2 regions of the Caballeronia sp. GACF4 genome follow, and region 1 is predicted to be linked to the other one. Evidence: riboswitches for the same ligand, from Rfam matches in the RefSeq annotation. Region 1 holds a riboswitch; the other holds the start of a gene.

Evidence for each region. Region 1 has a riboswitch for manganese ahead of mntP (manganese efflux pump MntP). Riboswitches for the same ligand answer to the same signal wherever they lie in the genome.
Region 2: linked by a shared signal. The riboswitch ahead of NCR40_RS00455 (sodium:calcium antiporter) and the one ahead of mntP (manganese efflux pump MntP) in region 1 are both predicted to bind manganese.

The regions. Positions count from the first base shown of each region.
Region 1 is NZ_JALQDW010000026.1:134,635-142,386, reverse strand. It holds gene NCR40_RS24570 (hybrid sensor histidine kinase/response regulator) at 2-2,461, shown strand; gene NCR40_RS24565 (CoA transferase) at 2,659-4,035, shown strand; gene mntP (manganese efflux pump MntP) at 4,084-4,653, opposite strand; yybP-ykoY riboswitch at 4,668-4,835, opposite strand; gene NCR40_RS24555 (ester cyclase) at 4,921-5,367, shown strand; gene NCR40_RS24550 (glycoside hydrolase family protein) at 5,724-6,932, shown strand; gene NCR40_RS24545 (PQQ-binding-like beta-propeller repeat protein) at 6,939-7,752, opposite strand, start outside.
Region 2 is NZ_JALQDW010000002.1:84,182-91,933, forward strand. It holds gene aceK (bifunctional isocitrate dehydrogenase kinase/phosphatase) at 1-1,056, opposite strand, end outside; gene NCR40_RS00440 (MerR family transcriptional regulator) at 1,081-1,503, opposite strand; gene NCR40_RS00445 (MBL fold metallo-hydrolase) at 1,627-2,700, shown strand; gene NCR40_RS00450 (ABC transporter substrate-binding protein) at 2,707-4,302, opposite strand; yybP-ykoY riboswitch at 4,502-4,655, shown strand; gene NCR40_RS00455 (sodium:calcium antiporter) at 4,787-5,797, shown strand; gene NCR40_RS00460 (flagellar protein FliT) at 5,924-6,223, opposite strand; gene fliD (flagellar filament capping protein FliD) at 6,233-7,752, opposite strand, start outside.

The DNA.
Region 1 (7,752 bases):
CATGAAATCAAAGGCGGAACATAACCGTCAGGCGCACTTTCAGCGCTGGTTCGCTATTTTTGCAAGTCTCGCCCATTCCCGGCTGCCGCTTCCCGCTTATCTGCAAAGAGTCACGGATACCTTGAGGGAAGTTGCCGGCGTGGCGTCCGCGGTTGTCGAGTGGATCGAAGGCGATCAGCTCGTCTATTGCGCGGCGAGCGGAGTCGCCGCGAAAAGCGTCGGCACGCGTCTGCCCACCGCGGGCAGTCTTTCGGGCTTGTGCATCACGCGGCAACAAGCGCTCATCAGCCGCAATACGGCGAATGATCATCGCGTGGATCGTGCTGCATGCGAAGCCGTCGGTGCTGTCTCCATGGTGGTCGCGCCGGTCATTTACGAAGGCCGTTCGGTCGCGGTGCTGAAACTCATTTCAAGCGAACCCGATTACTTCAGCCAAAGCGATATCTCCATTCTCAACGCGTTTTGCGCGTGCATTGCGGAAACCTTTGCACGCGAGGAAATCGCGCAGGAGAACCGCAAACTCCTGCAAGAGAATCAAAGCGTCAATGCGGACCTGACGGTCGAATTGTCGTTACGTATCGAATACGAAAAAAAGCTTGCCGATGCCATGCGTCGTCGCCGCACCGTGCTCGACAACGCGCATATTGCGTTCGTCGCCATGGACGAAGCCGGCATGGTCGTGGACTGGAACGAGGCTGCGACCAGCCTCTTCGGCTGGCGCGCGCAAGAGGCGCTCGACCGCGAACTCGCGCAGCTCATCGTGCCGGAGCGTTATCGCGATGCGCATCGCGCCGGTCTCACGCGCTATCTCGCCACCGGCGAGGCGCGCATGATGAATACGCGCGTGGAACTGCATGCGCTGCGCCGCGACGGCAGCGAATTCGCCGCCGAGCTGACCATCAGCGAAGTGTGGTTCGACGGGCAGCGGCAGTTCGCGTGCTTCATTCACGACATCACGGATCGCCGCCGCGCGACGGAAGCGGACGAACGCCTGCGGCTCCTCATCCATTCGGTGAGCGATTACGCGATCTGCATGCTCGACCACGATGGCATCATCCGTTCGTGGAACGACGGCGCGCGCGCGCTCTACGGCTTCACCGCGCAAGAAGCGATCGGCCGGCATTTCGCGCTCTTCTATCTGTCGGACGAACAGGGCCGCGACCGTCCTGGCGACGACTTGCGCCTCGCGGCGGAACGCGGCCGCACGGAACACGAGGACTGGCGCACGCGCAAGGACGGCTCGGAGTTCTGGGCGCACGTCATTCTGAGCGCGCTGCCCGCCGCCGATGGCCGCGAAAAAGGCTTCGTCGCGATCACGCGCGACATGACCGCGCGCAGGCGTTTGGAAGAACTCGAGGCGTCGAGCCGCCGCATGAACGAGTTTCTCGCGCTGCTCGGCCATGAACTGCGCAATCCGCTCGCGCCCATCCGCAACGCGGTGAGCATTCTCAAACTGAAGGCTTCCGACGATGCCGATGTCATTCGCAGCCGCCATATCGTCGACCGGCAGCTCGCGCATCTGACCAAGCTGGTGGACGATCTGCTCGAAGCGGGCCGCGTGAGTTCCGGCAAGATCCGGCTCGCGACCGAGACCGTGGATATCGCCGATGTCGTGCACCTGAGTGTCGAAGCGAGTCAACCGCTTTTCGAGGCGCGCGGGCAGCGGCTCGACGTGGACGACAGCGGCCAGCGCCTCTTCGTCAATGGCGACCCGACGCGGCTCGTGCAAGCGCTCAATAACCTGCTCAACAACGCGGCGAAATTCAGTCCGCCCGAGTCGACCATCCGGCTGGAAATCGGTCCACGCGGCGGCGCGGCGCTTCTGCGCGTGACGGATCAGGGTCGCGGCATTTCCGCCGATGCGCTCGCCTCCGTATTCGATCTTTTCGTGCAGGAGCATGCGCCGGGCGCGCATCCGGATGAAGGCGGGCTTGGCATCGGCCTCACGCTGGTTCGAGCGATCGCCGAATTGCATGGCGGCCACGTCGAGGCGAAGAGCGGCGGCACTGGCAAGGGCAGCGCGTTCAGCTTGTGGCTGCCGCTCGCGCAACCGCCCACGCAGGGCATCATGCCGCCTTCCGCGCCGAATGCGGTGGCGAGCCGTCAGCTCGACGTGCTCGTCGTCGACGACAATCGCGACTCGGCCGACAGCATGACCTTGCTCGTCGATATGCTCGGTCACGCGGCGCGCGCGGCGTATGACGGCCCGGAAGCGCTGGCATCGTTCGGGACGACGCGTCCGCAAGTCGTGCTGCTCGATCTATCGATGCCGGGCATGACGGGCTTCGACGTCATTCGTCAGATGCGCGATGAAGGCAAGCGTGTGATCGTCGCCGCAATGACGGGTCTTGGTTCCGACGAAGACATGGCGCGCACGCGGGCGGCCGGGTTCGACGCGCATTTGGTCAAGCCGGTGGATTTGCCTGAGCTGGAGCGCGTGTTGGCGATGGCGGGGAAGTGAGGGTGTGCGGGCGGTTGGCGGTGGGCATCCTGCGGGCCTATGCCAAGCGTTGAGCCGTCGGCGTCAAGTCGCGACCGCCTGCGCCGCCTCGCGGACCACTTTTTCCGCTGATCCACGCGCTGCAGACAAGCGCAACGTGCGCGCTCAATCAATCGGCGCGACAATGCGTTATCGCTGACCCGCGCGCACTCATCGCCATGACTTCTTTCGCAACGCTTACGAATCTCTGGCAACTCGCCGGCCTCCCCGACGATGCCCTCCACCTCGTCGATCTACCCGGACACGACCCGGTGTTCCCGTCATCCTTCGCCGTGGGCGAAGCGGCGCAATCGACCATCGCGGCGGCAGCGCTCGCGGCCTCCGAGTTGGCTCATGCGCGCGGCGTCGACCGCCAGCGCGTGAGCGTCGACATGACGCACGCGGCCGTCGAATGCACCGACTGGTTCACGGTCGATGGTGCCGAACCCGAGACCTGGGGTGAATTCTCGGGCCTCTACCGCACGGCCGATGGCTACGTGCGCATACACGCAAACTTCGAGCATCATCAGGATGGCGCGTTGCGCGTGCTGGGTCTCGACCCGCACAGCGCCACGCGCGCCGATGCCGAACGCGCGCTGCTCGAATGGCGCGCGAACGATTACGAAACCGCGTGCGCCGAACGCGGCCTCGTCGTGACGATGCTGCGCAGCTTCGAAGAATGGGATGCGACGCCGCAAGCCAAAGCCATCGCCGCGCAGCCGTTGCTGAAGATCACGCGTATCGGCGACGCCGCGCCACTCGCGCTGCCCGCGCTCGACAATGACGCGCGCCCGCTGACCGATATCCGCGTGCTGGACGTCACGCGCATCCTTGCCGGTCCCACGGGCGGTCGAGCGCTCGCCTCGTTCGGCGCGGACGTGATGCTCGTGAATTCGCCGCATCTGCCGAACATTCCCGCTATCGCCGAGACGAGTCGCGGCAAGCGCTCCGCGCATCTCGACCTGCGCACGGAAGACGGTCGCGCGACGCTGTGGCGGCTGATCGATGACGCGCATGTCTTCTCGCAAGGCTATCGGCCGGGCGGGATCGCCGAGCTTGGCTTCGGGCCCGAGGCGCTGGTGGCGCGGCGGCCGGGCATCGTGTACGTGTCCTTGTCGGCTTATGGCACGGAAGGTCCGTGGGCGGATCGGCGTGGCTTCGATTCGCTCGTGCAGACCGCGATAGGCTTCAACGCCGCCGAAGGCGAAGCGCAGGGCGATGGCAAACCGCGAGCGCTGCCCATGCAGATGCTCGACATGGCGAGCGGCTTTCTGATGGCGTTCGGCGCGGCCGCCGCGCTATGGAAGCAACAAACGGAAGGCGGTAGCTGGCACGTGGAGGTTTCGCTCGCACAGACGGGACACTGGCTGCGCGGGCTTGGACGTATCGACGGAGGGTTGAAGACGGCGCGGCCGGACATCGCCGCATACACCGAGGAAAGCAAATCGGGTTTCGGCATGCTGCGCGCGGTCACGCCGAGCGCGCGCTTCGAGCGCACGCCGGCGGGTTACGCGAGGCCATCGGTGCCGCCGGGAACGGATGAGGCGAAGTGGTGAGTTCGTGGCATGGGCGGCGATTTCAAACGCGACATGCAGAACTTCGCATCAACTCAAGTAACCAAGATGCTCCGCAAGGATCACACTGCCCACGCCGATTAGAATCAGCCCGCCCAAGATCTCCGCGCGCTTGCCGATAGTCGCGCCGACCAGCCGTCCGACCATCACGCCGATGGTCACCATGAGCATGGTTGCGAAGCCGATGGTCGCGGCGGTCGAGAAGATATCGACATCGATGAACGCGAGGCCCGCGCCGACCGCCATCGCGTCGATGCTGGTGGCAAAGCCCGTGACGGCGAGGACCCAGAAGGAATGTGAATTGGGCTTCTCTTCTTCGTGAGCCGATTTGCTTAAGCCTTCGCGGATCATGCGCGCGCCGAGCACGAAAAGCAGGCCGAAAGCGATCCAGTGGTCCCACGCGGTGACGTATTGCGCGGCGGCGCGGCCGAGCGCCCACCCGACGAGCGGTGTGAGCGCCTCGATTACGCCGAAGATGACTCCCGCCTTGAGCGCCTCGCCGATGCGCGGTTTATGCAGGCTCGCGCCTTTGCCCACGGCGGCGGCGAAGGCGTCGGTGGACATGGCGAAAGCAAGGAATACGGTGGAAGCGAGGTTCATCGAGTAGCGCTCTGGTCTGGTCGGGCAAGCACAAGGACAGAAGGCGCGCCCGACCGGAAGCGCATTCTGTCGATGGTCTTGCCAACCTGTGACGGCTGCCCATGCCACGGTCGAAAGACCGAGCGTGTTGACATGGACGCTTTCCCGGGCGGGAAAGCCGGCTACTCCCCAACGAAGAAATGCGAGCTTAACACGACAGATCACCCGATCCGGACCATTGGGTTAAAGTGGGTTGCAACGCCGCATCCCTAACGCTCAGGAGGCACCATGGAGGCAGAACACATCACCCAGTCAGAAGCCCGCGCGGCCGTCGAGCGTCTTTACGCCGCCTTCGCGCAAAAGGACGTGAACTTGCTGCGCCAAGCCGTGACGTCGGACTGGGAATATCTGCCTGAGCCGGCCGGCTTCGAGGCCGGTCCCGACCAGATGATCCCGATCTTCGCGGAGATGGCGGCTGCGCTGCCTGACATGCGCATCGAGATTCTAGACATGCTCACGCAGGACAATCGCGTCGGCGTGCGCGCGGAAGTGAGCGGTACGCAGTCCGGTCCGTTGATGGGCATCGCGGCGACATCGAAGCCGGTTCGATTTGCCATTCACTCGTTCCATGAGATACGCGATGACCGTGTGTCGAAGACGTGGCATCTGGAAGACTGGTTGAGCGTGTTTCGGCAAATTGGCGAAGTGCCGCGCGATATTGGATCGGATGCGTAATTCGAGAACGCGCGAAGTCGATTGAAACGACAAAGGTCAGAAGCATACGTCGTTTATCATTCTCTCCAACACGTCGTGGGCGGCGCGTCGCGAATTTTCTATTTTCAAATGCGCCGCGCATTGCCCGCTGACTATTCAGCTTTGATTTTTCCGACCAAATAAATCTCGCAACGCGCTTGCTTCTGAAGCCTGAATCGCTGTCGCCATTAAGATTACATCCTCCGCTCTTCGATTATCTCGCAAAGATAAGCGCGGCTCGTGAAAGTGACGCGATTAAGTCTTGATTATCCCGTCTGTCACCGTCTATATTTCTCGACGCACCGCGCCATTCCCTTCGGCAAAAGGCGCGGCCCCGCTTGCGCTTCACGTTATCAGCATCGCGCTATTCACCTGTCTTCGCGTTCGCGAATGAATTTAATTTTCCGCGACATAAGCGAGCACACGTCATCGGCTTGTTTTGGATTATGCAAATCGCTCATCGCTTAATTAGTTTTTGCAGAAACACAAAACCTGTTTTGCCTGCGATCTTTTCAGCAAGTCTGTTATTAACCGCTTGCGGTGGTTCGGACAGCGCTAACGTGCCATCGAGCGTCGATGATTCACGCTATCGTCATCACGCCGCGTCCACCGCCATAAATCCTGTCGCCAGCGATTTATTCTACGGAATGAACGGTCACAACAGTTACGGCGATGTCTATTATCTTGCTGGCGCCGCCAGACAATTAGCGCAGCTTCAGGATCTCGGCATCAAACTGTATCGCAACGAGGTGTATAGCAAATCAACCGCCATGCGTCTCGCCAATGTGGCCAACGCGCTGGCCGCCGGTGGGGTGACGGTGTACCCGGTGATCTTGATGGGCATCGATTTCGCCGATGAAGACTCCGCCTACCAATCGGCCTATGCGCTCGCGCGCGACGTCGTGAGTGTGCAGCGTTACGCCTACTACGAAGTCACCAACGAACTCGGCTCGGCAACGGTCGCCGGATGGGTGGACGGCGTGCGGCCCACGGACTTCGACAACCAAAAGTTCCAGATTGCGCGTGGCGTCATCCGAGGCATGATCGCCGGCATCAAGTCGATGGACCCGTCGGGCAAGATCGTCATGGGCGGCAATGCGTGGATGCAGTACGGCTTCGTGACGATGCTCGCGAACGGCACACAGCCGGACGGTTCGGACGGGCATCCCATCGTGACGTGGGACATCACGGCATGGCACTGGTACTCCGACCAGGGCAACATCGAGCACGCGTGCGGCGGCACGGGTTGCTACAACGTCATCGGCGCGCTTGCCCGGTTCGGCAAGCCGGTATGGATCAATGAAATGGGCGTGCGGCCCGACTTCGGCACCGATCAGCAAGCGGCCGCCTTCCTTGCCAACGACATGCTCGGCGGCCTGAGAGCGATCGCGGTGCGCTACGACATCGAATCCTTGCAGATCTACCAGCTCTACGACGATCCGCCTGGCGGCGAAGGACCTTACGGCGTGATCCTCGACGACGGCCAGACGCCCAAGCCCGCCTACGCCGCCGTGAAGCAATTCATCGCCACCAATCCGCGTCCATGACAGGCATCACCGCAGACCGAACACGCCCACGCCGTTGCGCGTCCCCACATAGACCTTGCCGTTCGCGATCATCGGCGTAATGAACTTGTTGCCCTGCCCGAACTGATCGCGCGCGCCCGCCGCCTGATTGCTGTTGTAAAGCTCGCGCGCGAGATTGCTGGCGTCGTAGGCGTGCAGCACGGCGATGGTGCCATTCTCCACCGCCCACACGATGCCGTTCGCCGCGCCGTTCGCAGACACGCTCGGTGTGGCGCCCGGCGAGCCGAAACTGTTCGCGGTCTGGCTCGTCGGCGTCGTGGACAAGGCGGCGTTCGCGATGCCGAACGCCTTGATGCTGTCGCCAATCGAGCCGAAATAAACGGTGTTGTTGAAGTACGCGGGCATGGCGAACATCGGGCCGCGAATCTGCCCGACGATCTCCTGATAGATGTGATCCGCATTCGAATCGAACTTGCCCATCGCGTCGCGGTTGACCACGTAGATCGTCGATGTCTTGCCCGCGCCGAGCGCGAGATGATGCGTCGTGCCGCCCGCATCGACGAGATCGGGCAATACGAGCGCGCCGCCCGAACCCAGATCTTCATCGGCCGCCGATTCGTTCACCGTGTTCGACGGCTGGAAATAATCAGTGACGGCGAGGGCGGGCGAAGTCCCGAGTTTCAGAAAGCCGTTGCCGAAATTGCCATGAATCGGCATGCCGTTGCCGTCGAGCGTGGCGTCGAAAGTGCCGTTGGCATCGAGGAAATAGATCGACGTGCCGTCCGACGCGAGGCCCGCGCCGCTCATCCAGATCGCGCCCATCTGGCCGTTCGGCGTGAGA
Region 2 (7,752 bases), on a different contig from region 1:
GTCCTTGATGAGCTTGAACACGTAGGGAAACGAAGGCAGCGTGAACACGATCATCACGAGCCCCTTGATGCCGGGCGCCACGATGAAGCGATCGCTCGAATGTTTCAGATGATGCAGCAGGTCGCGATAGAACAGATTCTTGCCCTGCTTCTGCAAGCCCACCGAGGTATAGATTTCGGCCTTCGGCTTGCCCGGCATGATGCTGCGCAAGAACTGCACATACGCGGACGGCACTTCCATGTCGACGAGAAAGTACGAATGCGAGAAGCTGAAGATGACGAGCAACTGCTCCCGGTTCAAAAGCACGGTGTCGAGCGCCAGCAAGTGCGGCTGCGTGTGACGGATGGCAACCGCGAACGGAAGTAAGGCATCGCCATTGATGATGCGCCCGACGACATATGCCGCCTTGTTGCGAAAGAACAGCGACGAGAGCACGTGAATCTGAAAGTTCGGCGCGGGCATGAGTTGGCCAAAGGCCTCTTCGATTGCATCCACCACGCAATGCACGTCGCGCGGCAAATCCTCGAACGGAGGCTCCAGCTGAAAGTTCGTGACGATGCGTTCGAGCGTGGCCTGCAGCCCGTCTTTCTCGGGGTAATACGCGCGATACGTCGGCTTGGCGGCGGGCTCGTCGTTCTCGATGTATTCGGTCGAAATGGCGGGCCGCACGAAGATGAAATCGTTGTTGAAATACGAGCGATGCAGGATCTTGCAGCACACCGAGTTGAAGAACGTCTCCGCGCATTCCGGCTGCCGATGCGTCGTCAACAAGCCGATGAAGTGCAGCTTGATCTGCTGCCAGATTTCATCGTCGATGGTCTCGGCGTCGTACTCGTCTTCCAGCGACGTCACGCATTCCGCGACGCGATCGTCATAAGACGCGATGCGGTCGCGTGCGCGTTGCGCGAGCGCTTGCCAGTTGCCTTCCTCGAACAGATGCTTCGCCTCGACTGCCGCTTCGCGAAAGACGCGGTAATGGCGATCGAAGCCGTCGAGTATCGTCTGCGCGACATCGAAGCCTATTTGCGACGAGAGCAGCTTGGGGAAGTGATTCATGTCGGCTGGGCGTCTCGTTGGCCATCATGCGGCTTTGGCTCTGCGGGCGCGCTTTTCGACACCAGCGGCAAGGAGCGCGCGGCCTTGCTTCTCGTATGTTTCGAGTTCGGCGAGTGTCGTGGTGAGATCGACGAGTTGCCGCTCGAGCACTTCGCGATGCGCCGCGATGGTATCGACAAAAGCCTGCAATTGCCGCGTGCCGCCCGTGGGCGAGTCGTACAAGTCCAGCAGCGTGCGAATCTCCGACAACGTAAAGCCGAGCCGCTTGCCGCGTAGCGTGAGTTTCAGGCGCGTGCGATCGCGTGACGAATACACACGCCGCAGGCCGTTCGCGCCGTCGCGCTCGGGCGCAAGCAGACCGTGGTCTTCGTAGAAGCGAATGGCGCGCGACGTGATGTCGAACTCGCGCGCCAGTTCGCTGATGGTGTAGTGAATGGCTTGAGTCATTGCCGGCGCCGGAGCACGTGATCACACATGCGACGTTAGAATGAGGTTTACGTTATCGTCAACCTGACGAAATTGCAACGTGGCTTGAACCCGCATTCATGCACACTTCAGAGGCGCAAAAGAATGAACGCACTCGAACATCAACTCGATTATGTTTTTGCCGACGAATTGCCCGAAGCGGGGCGCGTGAAGGAAGTCGCGCCTGGCCTTTACTGGCTGCGCATGCCTTTGCCGTTCGCACTCGATCACATCAATCTGTGGCTATTGCGCGATGAGATCGATGGCGTGCAGGGCTGGACCATCATCGATTGCGGCATCTCGAACGAAATTATTCGCGCGAACTGGGAAAGCGTGTTCGACAGCGCGCTCGACGGCTTGCCTGTGCTGCGCGTGATCGTCACGCATTGCCATCCGGATCATCTCGGTCTTGCCGACTGGATCTGCAAGGGTGGCGACAAGGCACGCTGGAACGTGCGTCTCTGGATTGCGCTCGGCGAGTATGCAATGGGCCGCGTGATGGCCGCGGGCGATGGCTCGAACGCGGGCGGCGAGCGCGCGGCGAAGCACTTCGGGGCGCATGGTCTAACGGACGAGGCATCGCTCGATGCATTGAGAAAGCGCGACAGCTATTACCCGACGCTCGTGCCTTCCATCCCCGCCGAGTTCCGCCGTATCCGCGATGGCGACCGCATCGCGATTGGCGGACGCGAATGGCAAATCATTTCGGGCTACGGTCATTCGCCCGAACATAGTGCGCTGTATTGCGCGGCGGACAAGCTGCTCATTTCCGGCGATATGGTTTTGCCACGCATCTCGACGAACGTGTCCGTGTTCGCTATCGAGCCAGAAGGCAATCCGCTTGCGCTATATCTCGAATCGTTGGGACGCTACGAACACATGCCCGCCGATGTGCTCGCCTTGCCTTCGCATGGCAAGCCGTTTCGCGGCGTGCTCACGCGTATCGGTCAGTTGCGGGACCATCATCGCGCGCGGCTTGCGGAAGTGGTCGAGGCGTGCACGCAGCGTCCGTGCAGCGCGGGAGATATCGTGCCGATCATGTTCAAGCGCAAGCTCGATATCCATCAGATGACCTTCGCACTTGGCGAAGCGCTCGCGCATCTGAACTTGTTGTGGCTGGATGGCACGCTTACGCGCGAGACGGGCGAGGACGGGGTGATCCGGTACTCGCCCGCGTAAAACCCCTCACTGCACCGTCACAGCCCCGAAGTTCTGCCGCCCGAACGGACTCACGTTATAGCCGCTGACGTTCGCACGCGTGATTGCCGCCGCAGTCGGATAAACGAGCGGAATCCACAGCGCCTGATCGTGGATGATCTTCTGCGCGTCCACATAAGCCTTCGTGCGTTTCGCGACGTCGGAGGTGACCTTGCCATCCGCGATGAGCTTATCGAGTTGCGGGTCGCAGAAGCGCGCGAAGTTGATGCCCGACTTCACTGCATTGCAACTGAAAAGCGGCGAGAGGTAGTTGTCCGGATCGCCGTTATCGCCGGCCCAGCCCATGAAGAGCATGTCGTGCTGGCCCTGCTTGGCTTCCTTGATGAGTTCGCCCCACTCGATGATCTTCACCTGCGCCTTCACGCCGATCTTCGCGAGATCCGCCTGCAGCAGTTCGGCGCCAGCTTTCGGATTCGGATTCAGCACACTGCCGTTCGGACGCACCCAGATGGTCGTTTCGAAGCCATTGGGCAAGCCTGCATCCGCGAGCAGCTTCTTCGCGGCATCGGGCGAATACTTGTACGCCGCGATGTTCTTGTCATAGCTCCACGTGTTCGGCGGATACGGGTTCACAGCGGGCGTTCCCGTGTTTTCGAACACCGTCTTCGTATAGGTGGTGCGGTCGAACGCCATGTTCAACGCCTGCCGCACCTTCGGGTTATCGAGCGGCTTCTTCTGCGTGTTCAGCGCGACGAACGCGGTCATGAATGCGGGCGTCTCGCTAACCTTCAGCGACTTGTCCTTCTTCGCGTCGAGCACGTCCTGCGGCTTCGGCGACAACGCGATCTGACATTCGCCCGCCTTGATCTTCTGCGCGCGCACGGCGGCGTCCGGCGTGATGGCATAAATCAGGCGATCGACTTTAGGCTTCGGCCCCCAGTAGCTCTGATTCACGTCATAACGGATCACCGCGTCTTTCGTATAACTCTTGAGCACGAACGGACCGGTGCCGACAGGCTTGCTGTTCAGATCGACTTGCTGGTTCGCTTTCAGCAGCTTGTCCGCATATTCCGCCGAATAGATCGATGCGAAGCCCATCGTGAGGATCGGCACGAAGGTCGCGTTCTGCTCGTTGAGTTCGAACTTCACCGTTTTGTCATCGACCTTGGTCACGGCCTTGATGAGCTTCACGAGACCCATCGATTGCGCATGCGGAAAGCCGCTCGCGCCCGCGATCTTGTGCCAGGGGTTGCTGTCCGACAACATGCGCTCGAAGGTGAAGACGACGTCGTCGGCATTGAGCGGACGCGTCGGCTTGAAGTAGTCGGTGGTCTGGAACTGCACGTTCGGACGCAGATGGAACGTGTAGGTAAGACCGTCGCTGCTGAGGTCCCACTTCTCGGCGAGCGCGGGCGCGACTTTCTTCGCGGCCTCGTCGTATGACACGAGCGTGTTGAAGATGACATCCGCCGACGCGTTGGTCGTGACGAGCGAATTGAACTGCACGACATCGAAGCCGTCCGGACTCGATTCAGTACAGATGGTGAGCGGCTTGGCCATTGCGATAAGCGGCGCGGCGGCGAACGTCGCCGCGATGGCGGCAGCGAAAAGTGTGTTGCGCATGAGATCTCCCGTGACCCGGCTGGTCACATTACGATTGTTCTTGTGGCTGGTTTTACCCTGTGCGCGTGTGGCGAGCAAGTAGCGCATCCGCGCGGCTAGGTTAGCGAAGCGCTCGCCGCTCGACAACGAATCGTTGCGCATACGCTTATGCCTCGAACGCGCCGTGCGGGTTGCCGAACCGGGCGGCTCAGGCTACACTGCCCCGGTCTTTGGGGAGTAGCCTTCCTTCCATCAGCGAAGGAGAACGCGTCAACATCCTCGGCCTTGCTGCCGTGGCGCGTTCGACCGGTCGGTGCTGTCGCATCCGGCGGTTTGGCGAGACCATCGATGCGCTTTGTCGTTCTTGGTCGGACGGCGCATGGCGCATCGTGGTTCGCTGAACGTCCGACCGTGGAATCATCGTGTCCCCACAACTACAAAAATCCCTGTCTCGCTGCGCGCTCATTCGCGCATGCGCGTTGCATCGTTTCCCGCGAGGTGCCGCATGACGATGCTCTTCGTCGAACTCGCGTTGATGCTCGCGGTCATTCTCATCGCATCGGAACTCTTCACCAATGCGCTCGAACATCTCGGCGAACGGCTCGGCATATCGGAGGGCGTGACTGGATCGCTGTTCGCGGCGGTCGGCACGGCGCTGCCGGAAACGACCGTGCCGATCATCGCGCTGCTGGGCGGCACGGCGAGCCGTTCGGTTAACGAAGAAATCGGTGTTGGCGCCATTCTCGGCGCGCCACTCATGCTCGCGACGCTTTCCACTTTCCTGATGACGCTCGCGGTCATCAAATCGCGTGGCTTGCGCGGCCGGATCATGCCCGAGCGCAGCGGCTTCACGCGCGACCTGAACTTCTTTCTCGTCGCGTTCCTGATTGCGGCCGGCGCCATGTTCGTGCCGCATCATGCGTGGCAGGTGCGGGCGATGTTCGCGGTCGGCCTCGTCGGCTTATACGTGATTTACGTGATCACCACGTTCAAGGCATCGGCGAGTCTCGTCGAAAGCGGACACGGCACGGAAGCGCCCGAGCGTCTCTTCATCACGCGCGTGGGTTTGCCGAACGGTATCGGGTCGATCATGCTGCAGTTCCTGATCGGCATCGTGCTGCTCGTCGGCGGGGCGAAGGGCTTCATCCACGGTGTGGAAGGCGTGTCGGCGGCGCTTGGCATATCGCCGCTCTTGCTCTCGCTCATCATCATTCCGATTGCAACCGAACTGCCGGAAAAGGTGAACAGCATTCTTTGGGCGCGACGCGGAAAAGATACGCTCGCGTTCGGCAACATCACAGGCGCGATGGTATTTCAGGGCACCTTGCTGCCGGGCATCGGCATCATGCTGACGCCGTGGGAGCCGCGCGTGGAAGTGCTGACCGGCGTGCTGATCACGCTCGCGGCGGCGGCATGGCTGCGCTTCAACGCGCGCGGCAATGGCGTGGTGTTGTGGGCGTTGCTTGGCAATGGCATCTTGTACGCGGCTTATTTGACCTTAACCCTCGGCCGCTGAAGCCTTCGAGCGACGCAAATAAAAAATGCCCGCGCGAGGCGGGCATCAAGAGCGAAGCGCCGCGTCATGTCTGACGCGTTCTTCTCGTTGTTCTTATTAAGGTTATCGGCGCGTGCCGGAAAAACTTTAGAAGCGCGCGGCTTGTTGATATCGTCCGGCGGCTTTCGCCTGATCCATCGACTTGCGGTACGCGGTCGACAGCATGGCTTGCGCGGCGTTCGCACGGCCCATCGTTGCTTCGATGCTCGCCTGAATCCGGCGAATGGTCGCGAGCGATTCAGCCGGCTGATTCGCTTCCACGGCCATCAGGAGCGGCGTACGCGCCTCTGTGAGTTCGGCCGCGCGCGCCCAGTTTTCTTCGTTGACCGCTGCTTCGATCGCCTCGGTCAGTGCCCAGGCGTGTTGAATCATTTCTTGCTGGTTCATGTTCGTTCCTTACGACTTGTTGCTTGCCAGCGCGCCCGCGCTGTTGGTGCCGCCGAAGAGCGCGGTCAGGTAGCTGCCCTGCGTCGCCATCTGCGACATCAGCGTGTTGAGCGCGGTGAACTGATCGTTGTAGGTCGTGGTCAGTTGCGCCGTGTAGGAAGCGAGCGCGGTTTGCTGGTCCGTGATGCTCGAAAGATCGGCGGTGAGCGCGGTCGTGCGCGTATCGACGATACCGCCTGTCGCGAGAAATCCGGTCAGGCTGTTGTTCAGTTGCGCGGCTACGCCCGTGCTCGAATTGAAGAGCGATGCCACCGCGCCCGAGTTGCTCGACAATGCTGCGGTCAGCGCGTCTTCGTCGGTCTTGAGCGTGCCGTCCGGTTGCAGCGTAATGCCGATCGATGCGAGGTTCACCTGGCTCGTGCCGGAACCCACGCCCTTGGCAATCGTGCTGGAAAGGGCGTTGCGAATGGTGTTCATCATCGAGTCGCCGAGCAGCGCGCCGCCTTGCGAACCGGCTGCCTGGGTCGAGTCGAACGAAGTCAGCGACGCGGCCGTCGTGATGAAGTTGTTGTACGCGGTGACGAAGCCATCGATGGCCGTCTTCTGCGTGGCCGTGTCCTGCGCGATGGTCAAGGTCTGGGTCGTGCCGACCGCATCCGACGTGAGATTCAGCGTCACGCCGGACAGCGCCGTCGTGACCGCATTGGTCGAGCTGCTGGCAGGCGTGCCCGCGATGGTGAAGTTGGCGTCCATGCCGGCCGTCGTCTGCGTCCAGTTCGACGAGCTGATGGCCGTCTGTGCCGGAACCGCATTGCCGTTCGAATCTGTCGTGGCGGCGCTCAACGTCGATGCCACGTTGAGTTTGGACAAACCGTTGTCGTCGGGCGTCGTGCCGTCGGACTGCATGTTCGGCGTGACCGCCACGGTAATGCCGTTGGCCTGGCCCGTCGACGCCGAGCGCAGCACGAGGTGCGCGCCATCGGTGCCGTTGACGACCGCCGCCGTGATGCCGGGGTTACCGCTTGCCTTGTTGATCGCGGACGCAATGCCCGCGAGCGTGTTGTTCGAAGAGTCGATGCTGATCGACATGTCCTTGCCGCCCACCGACAGCTTCATCGTGCCCGTGCCGAGTTGCGCGGTGCTGGTGAACGCGGTGGAGGTAAGCGATTGCGAGGTGGCGATATTGCTAACCGCGACCGAATAAGTGCCCGCGACCGCGCCGGTGCTGGCCGTGCCGGTCAGACCCTTGCCGCTGCCGGTCGCCGTGAAGGCGCCGAGCGTCGTGCCGTCCGCGAGCGAACTCACCGAGCTTTGCAAAAGCGACAGCACGGACTTGAGCGTGCCGACCGCGGTGAGCTGGGTGTTGTCCTTGGTTTGCTTGGCTGTCAGCGCATCCGTCTGTCCGGCGACCTTCGCGTTGACGATGGCGGTGACGAGCGAGTTCACATCCATCGTGGAGTTGGTCGAGCCACTGATGATCGACTGCGCGGCCTGCTGGACGGCGCTGGTCGGATCGACCGTGGATGCCG